2 regions of the Streptomyces sp. GLSS-08 genome follow, and region 2 is predicted to be linked to the other one. Evidence: riboswitches for the same ligand, from Rfam matches in the RefSeq annotation. Region 2 holds a riboswitch; the other holds the start of a gene.
The links. A riboswitch is a leader RNA that binds a small molecule or an ion and turns the genes downstream of it on or off. The one in region 2 is predicted to bind glycine.
Positions count from the first base shown of each region.

Region 1 (5,401 bases), on a different contig from region 2:
GTTCTACGGCCCCTACGGAGCGCATTCGGCTAGCCTTTCCCCGCGGTGGGGCACGGTAAACCACTCCTAGGGTGATTATCACCCGGCGTGGCGAGTGTGGCGATCGTTGACGCGCCCCGGGCGACTGCCTACCGTCGAGAAGGCAGTTCAAGGACGGAGGTCGGCGTGAGAAGCAGCGGCGACGGTACGGCTGGGGGTGCCCCCGGACGCAGTCTGGGGGAGAGCGGCCCGTACCCGCTTCACGGCAACGCAGCCGGCCCCGCTCCACAGCGGCCGACACCGGTGCCGGACGGAGAGGCGGATTCCGCGGAGATCGGGTATCGCGGCCCCACGGCGTGTGCGGCGGCGGGTATCACCTATCGGCAGCTGGACTACTGGGCGCGCACCGGCCTGGTCGAGCCGAGTGTGCGACCGGCCCACGGCTCGGGGACGCAGCGTCTCTACAGCTTCCGGGACGTCGTGGTCCTGAAGATCGTCAAGCGGTTCCTCGACACGGGCGTGTCCTTGCAGAACATCCGCACCACGGTTCAGCACCTGCGTGAGCGCGGGTTCCGGGACCTGGAGCGGATGACGCTGATGAGCGACGGCGCGACGGTCTACGAGTGCACCTCCCCGGACGAGGTGCACGCGCTGCTCCAGGGAGGCCAGGGCGTCTTCGGGATCGCCGTGGGGGTCGTCTGGCGGGACGTGGAGGCTGCGCTGTCGCAGCTGCACGGCGAGCGGGTGGACACCGGCGAGACCCTCGTCGGACAGAACCCGGCGGACGAACTGGCCCGGCGGCGCAACCGAGCGGTCTGACGTCACCCGGTCCCGCCCGTGCTCCGGCGACGGACGGCGCCTTCGGCGGTTGCCCCCAGCTCGACGAGGCATTGTCAGTGGCGTAGGGCAGCATCGGACACGTGAGAACCACGCCCACGATCCTGCATCTCGACATGGATGCCTTCTACGCCTCGGCCGAGCAGGCGGCCAAGCCGAGCCTGCGCGGAAAGGCCGTGGTCGTGGGCGGGCTGGGTGTACGTGGTGTGGTGGCGACCGCATCGTACGAGGCGCGGGTGTTCGGCGTGCACTCGGCGATGCCCATGGCGCAGGCGCGCAGGCTCGCACCCCACGCCGCCTATCTCGTGCCGCGCTTCGAGCTCTACCGGCAGGTCAGCGAGCAGGTGATGGGTCTGCTGCGGGCGCTGTCGCCGCTCGTGGAGCCGCTGAGCCTGGACGAGGCGTTCGTCGATCTGGAAGCCGGAGGGACGGCGTGGGACGAGACCTCGGCGCGGCTGGTGGCCGGGAAGCTGCGCGCGGACATCAAAGCCGTCACGGGGCTGACCGGTTCGGTGGGGCTCGCCGCTTCCAAGATGCTCGCCAAGATCGCCTCGGAGCAGGCCAAGCCCGACGGCCTCGTGGTGATCGAGCCGGGTTCCGAGCGGGCGCTGCTCGGGCCCATGCCGGTGCGGACGCTGCCCGGCGTGGGGCCCGCGACCGGGGACCATCTGCGGCGGGCCGGGATCACCACGGTCGAGGAGATCGCCGAGGCCGGCGAGGACGAGCTGGTGCGGCTGGTGGGCAGGGCGCACGGGCACGCGCTGTACGCGATGGCGCTGGCGCACGACGAGCGGCCCGTGGTGGCCGAGCGGGAGGCGAAGTCGGTGTCGGTCGAGGACACCTACGAGGTGGACATCCACGACCGCGTGCGGGTCGCCGCCGAGGTGCGGCGGCTCGCCGACCGGTGTGTGCGGCGGCTGCGGGGCGCCGGGCGCTCGGGGCGGACCGTGGTGCTCAAGGTGCGGCGGTACGACTTCTCCACGCTGACCCGGTCCGAGACGCTGCGCGGGCCCACGGACGACCCCTCCGTGGTGCGCGAGGCCGCCGCCCGGTTGCTCGACGCGGTGGACACGACCGGCGGGGTGCGGCTGCTGGGCGTCGGGGTCACCGGGCTGGCCGACTACACGCAGGAGGACCTGTTCGCACAGGCGCAGGCCGCCGCCGGGGAGCTCCTGGCGCAGGAGCAGGCCGAGGAAGACGGGGCGCGGGAAGCGGTCGGGGAGCCGGCCCGGCCGGCCGAGCGGCGCTGGCCCGCCGGGCACGACGTACGGCACGCCGAGTACGGGCACGGCTGGGTCCAGGGCAGTGGACTCGGGCGGGTGACCGTGCGGTTCGAGACGCCGTACTCGCAACCGGGGCGGGTGCGGACGTTCCGGACCGAGGATCCCGCACTGGAGCCGGCGGACCCGCTGCCCCTGGTCGCGGGGGCGCCACAGACCGCGGTCCCGGCGGAGGCCGCCTGGCCGGTGCCGGGTGGGACGGATGCGGAGGAGGTGTCAGGGGGACGGGCCGGTCAGGCCTCGTCCGAACCGGCGAGCGTGCCGAAGTCGCGGTCCGGCGGGGGAGGGGACGCCAGGTCGAGCCCGTAGTGGTGGTAGAGCTGGAGTTCCTGTTCCGGAGAGAGGTGGCGGCCGACACCGAAGTCGGGCGCGTCCTTGATGAGGGCACGGTCGAAGGGGACCCGGAGCGTGCCCTCCACGACCTCGCTGGGCTCCAGCGGCACGAAGGCGTCCCGGCTGAACAGACCCGTGCGTATGGCCGCCCACTCGGGCATCCCGGTGGCGTCGTCGAGGTACACCTCGTCGACCGTGCCGATCTTGGTGCCCTTGCGGTCGAACGCCTTGCGGCCGATCAGGTTGCGCGGATCGATGTCGGTCTGCACGGGCCCTCCTCGTGGGCGCAAAACTCATCCGTAAGCACTACGAAAGAGCACATTCAGGAAGGTGGCCACTCGAAAGCCCGTGCGCTGTCCTCGCTGGTAGGCTGGCAAACGGCTGCTGACCCCGTGCGGGAGAGTCCTCCGGCGAGACCGGAGGCGCCGAAGGAGCAAATCCTCCCCGGAATCTCTCAGGCACACGTACCGCACGGACGAGGTCACTCTGGAAAGCAGGGCGGGTGTCGTCGGCTCCCGTCCTCACCGACGGTGAAAACCGGGTCGTCAGCTACGGCGGGCCGGTGAAGCTCTCAGGTTTGAGATGACAGAGGGGGAGGCCGTCGGGGTACCCGCGTCGTGGTACCCCCCGAAGGTCGCGTCAGACCAGGAGGCCTCCGCAATGACCGCCCATCGCATTCCGCTCTCCGAGCTCGAACAGGGCATCCCCTTCGAGCAGCGCCACATCGGGCCCGACCACGAGGCCCAGGCCAAGATGCTCGCGCAGGTCGGATACGGCTCGCTCGACGAGCTGACGGCCGCCGCGGTGCCGGACGTCATCAAGAACGCCGACGCGCTCGAGCTGCCCGGAGCCCGCACCGAGGCCGAGGTACTGACCGAGCTGCGCTCCCTCGCGGACCGCAACGAGGTGCTCGACTCGATGATCGGCCTCGGTTACTACGGCACCTTCACGCCGCCGGTGATCCTGCGCAACGTCATGGAGAACCCGGCCTGGTACACCGCCTACACCCCCTACCAGCCGGAGATCTCGCAGGGCCGCCTGGAGGCGCTGCTGAACTTCCAGACCGTCGTCGCCGAGCTGACCGGCCTGCCGACGTCCGGCGCCTCGCTGCTCGACGAGGGCACCGCCGCCGCCGAGGCGATGGCGCTGTCCCGGCGCATGGGCAAGAACAAGAAGGGCCTCTTCCTCGTCGACGCGGACACCCTCGCGCAGACCATCGCCGTCATCGAGACCCGCGCCGAGCCGACCGGCGCCGAGGTCGTGGTCGCCGACCTGAGCGAGGGCATTCCGGCCGACGTCGCCGGCCGCGAGATCAACGGCGTACTGGTCCAGTACCCGGGTGCCTCCGGTGCCGTACGCGACATCAAGCCCCTGATCGACCAGGCGCACGAGCTCGGCGCGGTGGTCACCGTCGCCGCGGACCTGCTCGCTCTGACCCTGCTCACCGCGCCCGGCGACCTCGGTGCCGACATCGCGGTCGGTACCACCCAGCGCTTCGGCGTCCCGATGGGCTTCGGCGGGCCGCACGCCGGTTACATGGCGGTGCGCGAGAAGTTCGCCCGCAGCCTGCCGGGCCGGCTCGTCGGCGTGTCCGTCGACGCGGACGGGCACAAGGCGTACCGCCTCGCCCTGCAGACCCGTGAGCAGCACATCCGCCGCGAGAAGGCCACCAGCAACATCTGTACCGCCCAGGTGCTGCTCGCCGTGATGGCGGGCATGTACGCGGTCTACCACGGCCCCGAGGGGCTCAGGACGATCGCCCGGCGTACGCACCGCTACGCCACGATCCTCGCCGCGGGCCTGGAGGCCGGCGGAGTGGAGGTCGTCCACGGCTCCTACTTCGACACGCTGACCGCGCGGGTGCCGGGCCGGGCCGCCGCGATCGTGGCCGCCGCCCGCGAGGGCGGGGTCAACCTGCACCTCGTCGACGCCGACCACGTGTCGATGGCCTGCGACGAGACCACCGGGCGCAAGCAGCTGGGCGCCGTCTGGACCGCCTTCGGCGTCGAGGCCGACATCGAGGCGCTGGACGCGTCGGCCGCCGACACGCTGCCCGAGGCGCTGCTGCGTACCGACGACTACCTCGCGCACCCGGTCTTCCACCTGTACCGCTCCGAGACCGCGATGCTGCGCTACCTGCGCAGGCTCTCGGACCGGGACTACGCGCTCGACCGCGGCATGATCCCGCTGGGCTCCTGCACGATGAAGCTCAACGCGACCACCGAGATGGAGCCGGTCACCTGGCCGGAGTTCGGGCAGCTGCACCCCTTCGCGCCCGCCGAGCAGGCGCAGGGCTATCTGACGCTCATCCGTGAGCTGGAGGAGCGGCTCGCCGAGGTCACCGGGTACGACAACGTGTCGCTGCAGCCCAACGCCGGTTCGCAGGGCGAGCTGGCGGGTCTGCTCGCCGTACGCGGATACCACCGTGCCAACGGTGACGATCAGCGCACCGTCTGCCTCATCCCGTCCTCCGCGCACGGCACCAACGCCGCCAGCGCCGTGATGGCCGGCATGAAGGTCGTCGTCGTCAAGACCGCCGGGGACGGCGAGATCGATGTCGAGGACCTGCGCGCCAAGATCGAGCAGTACCGCGACGAACTGTCCGTGCTGATGATCACGTACCCCTCCACGCACGGCGTCTTCGAGGAGCACGTCACCGACATCTGCGCCCAGGTGCACGAGGCGGGCGGGCAGGTGTACGTCGACGGCGCCAACCTGAACGCGCTGGTCGGCCTGGCCAAGCCGGGGCACTTCGGCGGCGACGTCTCGCACCTGAACCTGCACAAGACGTTCTGCATCCCGCACGGCGGCGGCGGTCCCGGCGTCGGACCGGTCGGCGTACGCGCGCACCTCGCGCCGTACCTGCCGAACCACCCCATGCAGCCGGCGGCCGGCCCGAAGACCGGTGTCGGCCCGGTCTCGGCCGCGCCCTGGGGTTCCGCCGGGATCCTGCCGATCTCCTGGGCGTACGT
Region 1 is NZ_JBWJAQ010000034.1:8,132-13,532, forward strand. Features, by position in the region: gene AC0ZLC_RS33045 (MerR family transcriptional regulator) at 166-798, shown strand; gene AC0ZLC_RS33050 (DNA polymerase IV) at 900-2,405, shown strand; gene AC0ZLC_RS33055 (PRC-barrel domain-containing protein) at 2,330-2,698, opposite strand; glycine riboswitch at 2,815-2,909, shown strand; gene gcvP (aminomethyl-transferring glycine dehydrogenase) at 3,090-5,401, shown strand, end outside.
Region 1: linked by a shared signal. The riboswitch ahead of gcvP (aminomethyl-transferring glycine dehydrogenase) and the one ahead of gcvT (glycine cleavage system aminomethyltransferase GcvT) in region 2 are both predicted to bind glycine.

Region 2 (5,401 bases):
TTTCGGGGTCAGTACGGCCGGGGCTGCGGGTAGCCGTACCCGCCGGCCGCCGGCGCCTGGGCGGGCGCCGCGTGCGCCTCACGGTCGTAGAAGGGCCGCGCCCTGGCGCGCAGCCACATCGCCACCGGGTCGTACTCGTCGGACATGGCGACGGTCGACACGGGCAGCCCGTCGGGGACCGCGCCGATCGACTGCTGCATCATCGCCCGCACCGAGTCGACGGCGGACGGGGAAGTGTCGTAGACGTCGAGTCCGATGGCCAGGTAGGGCGCGCCGAGGGCGGGCTGCACCCAGGCGCGGCGCAGCGAGCGCACGGCGGAGGTGCGGTGCGCGTTCTGCGTGAGGAGGGCGTAGAACTGCGGGATCTCGATGCCGGGTTCGGACAGCCGCAGCGGTCCCGTCGGCTGGCGCTCGAGGCCGGTGGCGATGCGCCGCAGGTCCAGCCAGGGGATGCCGACTCCGCCGCCGGGGGCGTGCGGGTTCAGCCAGAGACCGAAGTGGTCGGGGTAGAGGGTGCGGGCGACGTCCAGGCCGTCGACGACCTCGTACGAGCGGTTCCAGCCGCTGGCGGACAGCTCCTGAGCCGAGGTCACGCAGGGGGCGTAGCCGTAGCCGCCCACCTCCATGTTCCCGTACTGGGCGTCCGGCGAGCCCGCCTGGCCGTGCCAGAGCAGCATCCAGATCTGGCCGTTCGACGGGTTCGCGAGCGCGCGGAGGAGCGCCTCGTAGGCGTCGTAGCGCCCGGGAGTCACCTGGCGCAGCATGTGCTCGACCTGCCCGGCCGCGGCCGTGCCCGACGCGCTCACCCTCAACCGCCCCTTCGCGAACAGATCATCATGAACTCCCCCATCGCCCCCGGGGCGTTCGCACGGCATCCCGTCCGGGAGCGCGTCACCACCTCGACCGAGCCATGAAACCAGCTTAAGCGGCGTTCCTGACAGGAACTTGACGCACGGCTTCGCCGGCCGGCGTGGCGCCGGGTGCCCGGCCCGGCGCGGGTCCCGCCCGCTCAGTGCTCCCGCAGGTAGAAGGGCCGCACCCGGGCGCGCATCCAGTCGCCCACCGGGTCCTGGGCGACGTCGAGGAGGACCAGGTTCACCGGCCGGTCCACCGGGACCCGGCCGAGCGCCCGGCCGAGGGCGTCCAGCGGGTACGTCCGTGCCGGGCCCTCCCATTCGGACAGTTCGACACCGACGAACATCACCGGGTCGCCGCCCTCGATGCTGGCCAGGCAGCGGCGGGCGGTCAGCACCACACCGGTGGCGGCGAACTCGGCCGACGCCGCGGACAGGAAGTCGACCGGGTCGTCCTGCCAGTCGGGTTCGAACAGCCGGACCCGGCCGCCGCTCGCGGGTCCGTCCAGCGGGGTCCGCCCGGTGCGGCACAGTTCGGCGACGGCGGGCGGCGGGAGCGGCACGCCGACCACGCCGTCCGGGTTGACCGCGAGCCCCACCTGCGGGGGCAGTCCGCGCGCGAACTCGACGGCGGGCGCGATCGTGTACGCCATGTGGGCGCCGACGGCCTGGCGGAACTGCTCCTCCGAGCTGAAGACCGGGACGTACGCCTGCCCTTCGATCTCCAGCATGGGCAGGTCGAGCGGTCCGCTGTGCGGGCCGCCGCCGTTCGGCAGCGGGATCCACAGGAAGCTGCGGCCGAGGACCTCGACGATCCGGGCACCGGCCGACGGCACTCCGAGGGACGCGGAGAGGACCTCCTCCAGTTCGTTGCCTGGCCATCCGCCGTGCGGATGGGGGTGCGGGTACGCCTGTGCCGGGAAGTCCATCTGTCTACCGCCTGCTGTGAACCGCTGTTCCGGCTGGAAACCCTAACCGGTGGGCGCGTACGGGGGGTCAGTCGCCGAAGTCGATCCGGCGCAGCACGTCCGCCGCCGCCCGGTCGATGAGGACCGCCGAGCCGCAGCCCTGCGGCAGATCCCCCTTCTCGACGGACCGCAGCAGCAACCCGGCCGCCCGGCGGTGGCGCAGGAACGCGTAGCGCGAGACGCCGCGCCCGCGCTCGCGCTGGCCGTCCAGGGCGGTGTCCGGCGCGACGTCGAGGAGCAGCAGGTGCAGGGTGCCGCCCCGGCGGCGGGCCTCGCGGGCGAGCCAGCGGCGCACCCAGACCTGTGTGCCGCAGTCGTGCACGACGACGCCGGCGCCCGAGCGCAGCGTGCGGTGCAGCCCGGTGTAGTGCGCGAGCCGGACGACGGGGCGGTAGAGCGCGTACGGCAGGAAGCGGGACAGCCGGGTGTCCCAGCGGTCGCGGGTGTCCTGGGAGTCGACGCGCGCGCCGCGCACGGCCCGGCGCATCAGCGTCGACTTGCCGCTGCCGGGCAGACCGGTCACCACGACCACGTCGGACGCGCCGAAGGACAGGCCGTGCGGGCTGTGTCCCGCGCGCTCGCGCAGATCGCGGACGACGGGTCCCGGCATCGGTCCGCACGCCTCCCGGGCCGGGACACCGGGCTGTTCGGGCAGCGCGAGTCCCGAACCCGTCACGTACGCCGTGGTCCTGTTCACCCTGATCGTCCTCCCCCTCGGATCCGGAGTCCCATCCCATTCGAGTGTAAAGAGAAGGTAATGCGGAACGCCTCTCGTTTCCGTCCTCGTCCTGCCACAGACCGGTCACAGGTCCTTTGCCGCCGGCCGGACAGGGCGCCCCTGCCGGGTTTCACGGATGCGTGCAATGATGTGCCCGCCAACTGCATACCGGCCGCTTGAATCCGCGCGGGAGAGTCCCGGGGCATCGGTCCCCGGGCGCCGAAGGAGCAAGTCCCTCCCTTGAATCTCTCAGGCCCCGTTACCGCGCGGGCGAGGCACATCTGAAAAGCGGGCCGCTGACCAGTGGCTCCACCCAAGGTGCAAGTCACGACCACCGGTTCGCCGGGTCGTGATGAACCTCTCAGGTTCCGATGACAGATGGGGAGGAACGACCTCGCCGTCATGCCTTGGGAGCCCCACCGATGAGCAGTAACGCCCCCCGTCACACCGCGCTCGACGCCCTGCACCGCTCGCTCGGCGCGACGATGACCGACTTCGCCGGCTGGGACATGCCCCTGCGCTACGGCTCCGAGCGCGACGAGCACCTCGCCGTGCGCACCCGGGCCGGTCTCTTCGACCTCTCCCACATGGGCGAGATCACGGTCACCGGACCGCAGGCCGCCGCCTTCCTGAACTTCGCCCTCGTCGGCAACATCGCCTCGGTCGGGGTCGGCCGCGCCCGCTACACCATGATCGTCCGCCCGGACGGCGGCATCCTCGACGACCTGATCGTGTACCGGCTCGGGGAGCAGGAGTACATGGTGGTCGCGAACGCCTCCAACGCCCAGGTGGTGCTGGACGCGCTGACGGAGCGGGCCGCCGGTTTCGACGCCGAGGTGCGCGACGACCGCGACGCGTACGCGCTGATCGCGGTCCAGGGCCCGGAGTCCCCCGGCATCCTCAAGTCCCTCACCGACGCCGACCTCGACGGCCTCAAGTACTACGCGGGTCTGCCCGGCACGGTCGCGGGCGTCCCGGCGCTGATCGCGCGCACCGGCTACACCGGCGAGGACGGCTTCGAGCTGTTCGTGGCGCCGGCCGACGCCGAGAAGCTGTGGCAGGCGCTGACCGAGGCGGGCACCCCGGCCGGACTCGTCCCCTGCGGGCTGTCCTGCCGCGACACGCTCCGCCTGGAGGCGGGCATGCCGCTGTACGGGCACGAGCTGACGACGTCGCTCACCCCCTTCGACGCGGGCCTCGGACGGGTCGTGAAGTTCGAGAAGGAGGGCGACTTCGTGGGCCGGGAGGCCCTGTCCGCGGCCGCCGCCCGCGCGCAGGACGACCCGCCGCGCGTGCTCGTCGGGCTCGTCGCCGAGGGCCGCCGCGTGCCGCGCGCCGGCTACTCCGTCGTCGCCGGCGGTGAGGTGATCGGCGAGGTCACCTCCGGCGCGCCCTCCCCGACGCTCGGCAAGCCGGTCGCCATGGCGTACGTCGACGCCACGCACGCCGCTCCCGGCACGGCCGGTGTGGGTGTGGACATCCGGGGCAGCCACGAACCGTTCGAGGTCGTGGCGCTGCCGTTCTACAAGCGCCAGAAGTGACACTGGTCCCCGCGCGCCGCGCGTGACACCGGCCCTGGCGCCGGCCACGACACCGGCCCGGGTACCGGATTCGGCACCGGCCACGTGCCGGAAGTGACACCGGCCCGGGTACCGGGCCGGACACCTGCCCCGGGCGCCGGAAGCGGCGCCGGGCGCGTCCGTCCGGCTCAGCTACGTCCCCGCTTCATCAGCACTCCCCCGCGTACAGGAGAATTCAGGCCATGAGCAACCCCCAGCAGCTGCGTTACAGCAAGGAACACGAGTGGCTGTCGGCCGCCGAGGACGGCGTCTCGACGGTCGGCATCACGGAGCACGCGGCCAACGCGCTCGGCGATGTCGTGTTCGTCCAGCTCCCGGAGGTCGGTGACACCGTGACCGCGGGCGAGACCTGCGGCGAGCTGGAGTCGACCAAGTCGGTCAGCGACCTGTACGCCCCGGTCACCGGCGAGATCGTCGAGGCCAACCAGGACGTCGTGGACGACCCGTCCCTGGTGAACTCGGCTCCCTTCGAGGGTGGCTGGCTGTTCAAGGTGCGCGTCACGGACGAGCCGGCCGACCTGCTCTCCGCGGACGAGTACACCGAATTCACCGCAGGCTAAGGACTCCCGACTGATGTCGCTTCTGAACACGCCCCTTCATGAACTCGACCCGGACGTCGCCGCCGCGGTCGACGCCGAGCTGGACCGCCAGCAGTCCACCCTGGAGATGATCGCCTCGGAGAACTTCGCTCCGGTCGCGGTCATGGAGGCCCAGGGCTCGGTCCTCACCAACAAGTACGCCGAGGGCTACCCGGGCCGCCGCTACTACGGCGGCTGCGAGCACGTCGACGTGATCGAGCAGATCGCCATCGACCGCGTGAAGGCGCTCTTCGGCGCCGAGCACGCCAACGTCCAGCCGCACTCGGGCGCCCAGGCCAACGCGGCCGCCATGTTCGCGCTGCTCAAGCCGGGCGACACGATCATGGGCCTGAACCTCGCGCACGGCGGGCACCTGACCCACGGCATGAAGATCAACTTCTCCGGCAAGCTCTACAACGTGGTCGCGTACCACGTCGACGACGCCACCGGCCAGGTCGACATGGCCGAGGTCGAGAAGCTGGCCAAGGAGTCCCGGCCGAAGCTGATCGTGGCCGGCTGGTCCGCGTACCCGCGTCAGCTCGACTTCGCCGCGTTCCGCCGGATCGCGGACGAGGTCGGCGCCTACCTGATGGTCGACATGGCGCACTTCGCCGGCCTGGTGGCGGCGGGGCTGCACCCGAACCCGGTGCCGCACGCGCACGTGGTCACCACCACCACGCACAAGACGCTGGGCGGCCCGCGC
Region 2 is NZ_JBWJAQ010000024.1:68,231-73,631, forward strand. Features, by position in the region: gene AC0ZLC_RS30170 (enhanced serine sensitivity protein SseB C-terminal domain-containing protein) at 9-806, opposite strand; gene AC0ZLC_RS30175 (enhanced serine sensitivity protein SseB) at 1,010-1,783, opposite strand; gene AC0ZLC_RS30180 (AAA family ATPase) at 1,851-2,525, opposite strand; glycine riboswitch at 2,718-2,815, shown strand; glycine riboswitch at 2,816-2,928, shown strand; gene gcvT (glycine cleavage system aminomethyltransferase GcvT) at 2,963-4,081, shown strand; gene gcvH (glycine cleavage system protein GcvH) at 4,303-4,680, shown strand; gene glyA (serine hydroxymethyltransferase) at 4,694-5,401, shown strand, end outside.